One region of the Streptomyces sp. NPDC090499 genome, then DNA from elsewhere that is predicted to be linked to it. Evidence: riboswitches for the same ligand, from Rfam matches in the RefSeq annotation. Region 1 holds a riboswitch; each other region holds the start of a gene.
The links. A riboswitch is a leader RNA that binds a small molecule or an ion and turns the genes downstream of it on or off. The one in region 1 is predicted to bind cyclic di-AMP.
Positions count from the first base shown of each region.

Region 2: linked by a shared signal. The riboswitch ahead of ACIQVL_RS14650 (transglycosylase SLT domain-containing protein) and the one ahead of ACIQVL_RS29140 (C40 family peptidase) in region 1 are both predicted to bind cyclic di-AMP.
Region 3: linked by a shared signal. The riboswitch ahead of ACIQVL_RS47945 (M23 family metallopeptidase) and the one ahead of ACIQVL_RS29140 (C40 family peptidase) in region 1 are both predicted to bind cyclic di-AMP.

Region 1 covers NZ_JBIVXP010000008.1:344,793-347,046, reverse strand. Annotated here, with positions in the region: gene ACIQVL_RS29145 (DUF1996 domain-containing protein) at 1-451, opposite strand, end outside; cyclic di-AMP (ydaO/yuaA leader) riboswitch at 859-1,033, shown strand; gene ACIQVL_RS29140 (C40 family peptidase) at 1,044-2,254, shown strand, end outside.
Region 2 covers NZ_JBIVXP010000003.1:581,970-584,223, forward strand. Annotated here, with positions in the region: cyclic di-AMP (ydaO/yuaA leader) riboswitch at 744-940, shown strand; gene ACIQVL_RS14650 (transglycosylase SLT domain-containing protein) at 946-1,434, shown strand; gene ACIQVL_RS14655 (HAD family hydrolase) at 1,448-2,254, opposite strand.
Region 3 covers NZ_JBIVXP010000029.1:22,133-24,386, forward strand. Annotated here, with positions in the region: gene ACIQVL_RS47945 (M23 family metallopeptidase) at 1-807, opposite strand, end outside; cyclic di-AMP (ydaO/yuaA leader) riboswitch at 815-975, opposite strand; partial or broken gene ACIQVL_RS47950 (PP2C family protein-serine/threonine phosphatase) at 1,226-1,567, opposite strand; tRNA gene ACIQVL_RS47955 (tRNA-Met) at 1,963-2,036, opposite strand; gene ACIQVL_RS47960 (dihydrofolate reductase family protein) at 2,146-2,254, opposite strand, start outside.

The DNA.
Region 1 (2,254 bases):
GGCTCGGCGTGGCGCTGCCCTGGGGGGCCGCCGACTGCCCGGCGCCCTGGTTCGAGGAGCGCAGGGTGCAGGCGGCGAGGTCGTCGAGGCCCTGCGGCCGGTCTCCCTCGCGGCCGATGGCGTCGGCGATGCGCTGGAGCGACTCGGACCGCTTCGCCTTCAGCGGGTCGATGATCGTCTGGCCGGCGAAGCCGGGGTTCTCCTCGATCTCGGCCGCGGACTGGGTGAGTTGCTGGTAGGCGGCGGCGACCTGCTGGTCCATCTGGGCGAGTTCACGGTCGACGTCCGCCCGGGCGCCGTCGGGCACCGCCGTCAGCCGGCTGCCGACGTCGGGGCAGTAGATCGTGGGCGCGGACAGCACCTGGCCGGTGGCGACCTGCCCCTGGCCGTCACCGTTCTCGGTGGCCGAGGCATAGACGTTCACCGCGACCAGTCCTCCGCCGCCGAGCATCAGGGCGACCGCTGCGAAGGTCGCGCGTTGTGCGCCGGTCGGGCGTCTGCGCCTGTTGCGTCTCAAGGTCGTTCCCCTGCATGTCGTGGGCGGCCGGGCATGGAAATCCCCGGCCCTATACGGCCCGCGGCGCCGCCGTGTTCAACAGTCCCGGGAATTCACGGTGACCTCACAGAAAGCGGGCGCCCCGGAAGCGGGGGAACGCGACCCACGGCAACGCTCCGGTGACCCTGCGAATGCACTGGATGCGCGCGAAATGCCGTTCCGTACGGTCGAGTTCCGAACGCTACGACGAACATCACAAATACGTATCGGACATTAGCCACTTCAACCTTCACACGAGTGACACAAGTTGGCTAAGTTGACGGGCAAGCCGCTCGGCTCCCCCCGGCGAATCCCGTCGGGCCGCGCGGCCTCCGCCGAGTCCGGTGCCCCTCAGGGGCTGGTCCGGAGCCGGGGACCCAACCGACCACTGGGGTGAATCGGCCGCCGTCCGCAAGGGCAAAGGCCGTAGGGCATGCCTTCCGGACTCGACCGCCCGAACCCGACAGCTAACCCGGTAGGCGGAGTACGGAAGGAGCACGACCCCTCAATGGCGCCCGAGAGCCGTGACGAGGTTCGACAGCGGATCGACAGCCTCTACGACCAGGCCGAGAACGCCACCGGGAACTACAACGCCACCCGTGCGATGAGCGGGGGCTCGCGCTCACGCGGCGTCCCGCTGTTCAAACGGACCCGTCGTGACGACCCGGGCCTCGACAACATCGCCCGGGAGTGGTTCGAAGGGGCGCGCTCGAGACTGGGGCCGAGCGTGCCGGCCGCGCTGCCCACCGACCGGCAGCCCGCCCGCCCCGGGCCGCGCCGGCCTGTCAGCGCCATGGCAGCGGACCTGCTCGGCCAGCTGGAGGACTCCGGCCCGGCCCGGCTGGAGCTGACCGCGGGGCCGTCGGCGCAGAGCGAGATCGAGGTCGTCCGCGAGCTGCCGGCGCGTCCGAGGCTGGAGTTGACGGCGGGGCCCGCCGCGGCGCTGCCCGCGGGACCCTCGGGTGCGCCCAGGGCGCTGCCTGCCGCCGGGCCGCAGCGGCCGACGCCGGGTGCTTCGAAGACCAGGAACCAGCTCAAGCTCGCCAAGGCGCGCGAGGTGCTGTCCCAGCGCACCGGGCAGCGCGCGATCGCCGCCCTCGACGCGGTCCCTGCCCCGGCCCCTGTCGCCCAGGCCGTTGCACCGTCGTCCAGCCCCTGGCCGACGCCCGAAGCGCAGGCCCCGGTGCAGCCCTGGCAGGCGCCCCCCGTCGGCATACCGAACCAGCGCACCGGCAGCGGCTCCTCCGCCGCCACCCGCGCGCTCCCGGCGGTGACCGAGACGGGCGGTATCCCGATCGTGTCCCCGTCGGACACCGGTACCTTCCGCATCATGACCCCGGGGGGTTCCGACAGTGCCCCGACCCGGGCCGCGGCGGACGCGGGCGGCTTCCGTGTCATGACCCCGGGCGGCTCGGGCGGCGGAACCTACCAGACCGCGCCCGTCATGGACGCGGGCGCCGCCCAGGCTCCGGCCCCGGGGGACACCGGCTCCTTCCGCATCATGACGCCGGGCGCCACGGGCTCGTTCCCGATGCCGACCCCGGCCGACGCGGGCGCGTTCCCGGCCGCGGACCCCATGGCGGGCACGAGCGCCTTCCCCACCGCCGACCCCATGATGGGCACGAGCGCGTTCCCGGCCGCCGACCCCATGATGGGCACGAGCGCGTTCCCGGCCGCGGACCCCATGGCGGGCACGAGCGCGTTCCCGGCCGCGGACCC
Region 2 (2,254 bases), on a different contig from region 1:
CGTGCTCCCCCTGACCGTCACCCCGTCGGCCGACGGAACGGCATCCCTATCCGCACACGGTGCCCGCAGCACCTCTGCCGGCCCGCAGGGACAACACACGCCCGGGTTCCCACTCGGGCCGCCGCCATGTCAACGACTGGCACCACAGGGGAGGTTCCGTCCTCACGATGGACACACCCACCGGCGATCCCCGCCCCCCGGCACCCTCCCCGACGTGACGAGAATCACGCGCCCGCACATCGACCCTCGACGCACTCTCCGCGCCCGGACCCACCAACCGGCCGCCTCACCTGCGCCGTTGAGCCCGGCCAGCGGCACGCACCCACCCTCCTCGCCCGACCCGCATCGGCCAGCAGCCCCAGAGGCCATCAATTCGGACTAATCTCTCTAATCATCCATATAAGGACATCGGCGAGTGCAATTCAAACGAATACGAGCCTGGCGGTATTCCGCCGAACCAGGAAAAAGGCGGATTCCACTAGTCCCACATGCCCGATTTGCCGCCATTGCGTATTCGTGAAGTAGGTCACGTGGACCCGGACACGGCAAAGGCTGTTAGGCGACCCTCTCTCCCCTTTCCCTGTGGGCCAGTTGAGGGTTGGCAACCGCAAAGGATCAAGCGCCTCATGCGGCGCAGATCAAGGTCAATCGGCATGTTGTGTGAATCAGGCTCTTGTTTCGGACATGTGCTCTCGCATACGTTCCGGCTCGCCGGGCGGACGCCGAATCCTGCCGCCGCCCGTAGTGACCCATCGACGAGTTCATTCGCATGGCAGGAGCGGGGGACCCAGGTAAGTCGCCGGACCGGGCGACCGACGTCAGAGAACAGACGTCGTTCCGGAACGGCTAGGGGTGAAGTCGTATCGCCTTCGGGCGGTGCGGCCGGGCACTCCCCGGGCCCGAACCCGACAGCTCACCTCGCAGGCGACGGAGAGGAACCTCGCCATGCCTGCAGCCGCTCAGCACCGCCGTCCCCGCCGTAACGACATCGTCCGCCGACTCGCCGTCGTCGGCACCGGCGCCGCCGTCCTCGCCCTCCCGCTCATCGGGGCGACGACCGCGTCCGCCGCCTCCTCCACCACCACGACGGCCTCGACGACCCTCGCCGGGTACCCGAACAACCTCGACGGCTGGATCCGCGAGTCGCTCGCGATCATGGCGGAGAAGAAGATCCCGGGCACCTACAACGGCATCTACCGCAACGTGATGCGGGAGTCCTCCGGCAACCCGCAGGCCATCAACCTCTGGGACTCCAACGCGGCCGCCGGCATCCCCTCCAAGGGCCTGCTCCAGGTGATCGACCCGACGTTCAAGACGTACCACGTGGACGGCACGTCGTTCGACGTCTACGACCCGGTCGCGAACATCACCGCCGCCTGCAACTACGCCGCCGCGCGGTACGGCTCGATCGACAACGTGCACGGCGCGTACTGATCGACGTCCCGCTTCAGTCGAAGAGTCTTTCGAGGACGACGGCGATGCCGTCGTCCTCGTTCGACGTGGTGATCTCGTCCGCCATCGCCCTGAGTTCGGGGTGGGCGTTGGCCATCGCCACCCCGTGGGCCGCCCACTCGAACATCGGGATGTCGTTGGGCATGTCGCCGAAGGCGATGGCCCGCCCGGGGCTCAGCCCCAGCCGGTCGGCGGCCAGCGCGAGCCCGGTCGCCTTGGTCACGCCGCACGGCTGCAGTTCGACGGTGCCCGGCCCCGACATCGTGACCGTAGCCAGCGATCCGACGACCGAGCGGGCGGTCGTGGCCAGTTCGTCGTCGGACAGGGTGTGGTGGCGCAGCAGCACCTTGCTGATGGGCGCGCACCACAGGTCGTCGCGCCGGGCGACGCGCAGCGCGGGCAGTGTGGGATGGGGCATCAGATAGCCCGGCTCGATGAGCGTGAGCCCGTCCACACCGTCCTGGTCGACCGCCGCGTACACCTGGCCGACCTCGGCCTCGATCTTGCCGAGTGCCGTCTCCGCCAGCTCCCGGTCCAGGGTGACCGACCACAGCAGCCGGTCCGCTCCGGCGTCGTACACCTGCGCGCCCTGGCCGCAGACCGCGAGCCCCGCGCAGCCGAGGTCGTCGAGGAGCGGCCGCACTCTCGGGGCGGGACGGCCGGTCACCACGAGGTGCTGGGCTCCGGCCCGGCGAGCCCGCCCGAGCGCGGCCAGGGACCGTTCCGAGAGGGTGTCGTCGCCGCGCAGCAGCGTGCCGTCCAGGTCGGTGGCGATCAGTGAGTACGGGGAGGGTGCGACCAT
Region 3 (2,254 bases), on a different contig from region 1:
GTAGGAGCCGGCCCAGCCCGCCTCGGTGACCGTGCCGCTGTGCACGGCCTTGATCAGCGTGCCGGTGGGCGCGGCGAAGTCGAGGCCGGTGTGGTAGCCGGAGGCCCACATGGAGCCGGCCTGGCCGAAGGTGCCGGTGATCGTGTACGAGACGACGGGCAGCGTGTACTGCTTGGCCAGCTCGGCGAGGCGGGCCTGCTCGGCCTTCTGCTTCGCGGAGGCCTCGGCCTTGTCCTTGGCGTCGGCGGCCTTGGCGGCGGCCGCCTTCTCCGCCTTGGCCTCGGCGTCCGCGATCGCCTTGTCGGCGGCGGCGACGGCCTTGGCGCTGGCCTTGGTGTCGAGCTGGTTCTGCTGCTGCGCGGCCTGGGCGATGATCCGGCTGCGCAGTGCCTCGCCGGCGTCGGACGAGGAGGAGTCCGCGTCGGTGGCGGTCGTCGTGGTGACGCTGCTGAGCGCGGTCTGGGTGGCCTGGTGGCCGCCGCCCTCGCCGAGCAGGGCGTCGACGGAGGAGGGCAGGTCGGGCAGCGAGATGGAGACCGGCGGCTTGCCGGTGTTGGCGCTGGCCATGCCGCCCGCGCCGACGGCGGCGATGACGCCGACGCCGAGAACCGTGGAGCTGCGGGCGAGCCCGCCGCCCTTCTGCTTGGCGACCCGGTGCCGGCCGCGCGCCGCGGAGAGCGACTCCTCGGTGGGGTTCCACTCCTCGAAGGGGCCCTCGTCGGCGCGGTAGCCGCCGTAGCCGAAGGTCTCGGGCTGACGCTGGCTGGGCACGAACGGGGCTGTAGGAGCAGGCGGGTTGGACGCCACGCGGGCGCACTCCTTTCCTTCCGCTGCCTACCGGGTTAGCTGACGGGTTCGGAGCGGGAAGGTCTCCTACGCGCGTATACCGGCCGTTTCGTACCCGGCGGTAGCCGTGCGATTCACCCCAAGGTGGTGGTTCCCCGGTTCCCTTGCGGGATTCGGCGCGTGCGCACGGAGCCGTCGCGGGTGACGGCTGGGACGACCGCGCTGCGTTATCGAACGTTAATAGACACGGCTACCAGATTCCAAGCAGTTCGTCTTGATCATTAAGCTTTCAAAGCATGGACTTACCTGCCACGACCGGTAAAAAACGGTCGAGTCGATGGTGTGCACTGCTCAGCTCAGGAGTCACACAGGTTTTGATGGTGACTCAGTTGTTATGCGCAGGGCGGTCGTCCGGACACCGAACGTGACCGCGCGCCGCTCAGGGCCGCCGTACGGCGAGCAGCGCCATGCCGTCCGTCATGCCGCCGCCGGTGTGCCGGCGGACCTCGGCCGCGAGCCGGGCCACCAGGGCGCCGGGAGTGGCGGCGGTACGGCCGGTCAGCCGCCGCTGCGGGTCGTAGAACCGGCCGTGCGCGTCCCGCGCCTCGGAGAGACCGTCGGTGTACAGCAGCAGCGTGGCGCCGCTCGGGAACGCGTGCTCGGCCGCCCGGTCGGGCCACGCCCCCAGCTCACCCAACCCGAGCGGCAGCGCGGCCTCCGGCGCCCGCACCGGGCACACCTCGCCGTCGCCGGGCAGCAGCAGGGGCGGCGGATGACCGCGGGGCTGCCGTGAAGAACGGGACCGCGGTGAAGGCCACGGGGGTGACGAAGTCGTAGCAGATGCCGGCGCAGATCAGCAGCGCGGGCAGGAGGCGGGCGAGGGTGCGGGCGGATGTGACGGATGCCGGGCCTGCCGGACCGTGCCGCTCCGCGTCTGCGCCGCCCACCGCACGACCCCTCTGCTGTTCCGTGCCTCCGACTTGCGCGGTGTGCTCGACGTGTTCGATGCGTCCGGTGTGTTCGATGCCTGTCCGTCCCAGGTTTGCGGCTGTGAGCGGGTGGGGCGAACGGTGTGAGCCGGGCGGATGAGTACGGAAGTGTGTGATGAGGAACACGTGCCCGGACATGACTCAGGGCCGGAATCCTCGGATCTTGGATTCCGGCCCTGAGTTTCAGTAGCGGGGACAGGATTTGAACCTGCGACCTCTGGGTTATGAGCCCAGCGAGCTACCGAGCTGCTCCACCCCGCGTCGGTGAAACCAGCATACGCCATCGGAAGAGGTGGAGTCACACGGGTTACTTCCGGTGGACGCCTCAGGTCGGCTCAGGCCCGCTCAGATCGGCTCAGCTCAGGTCGGCTCAGGTCAGCAGATGCCCGTTGGGCGCCTTCGCCTCCCCCTCGTACTCGCCGAGCACCAGCACCTCCACCCCGGCCTCCCGCAGCATCCCCGTCCCGTCGGCCGCCGCC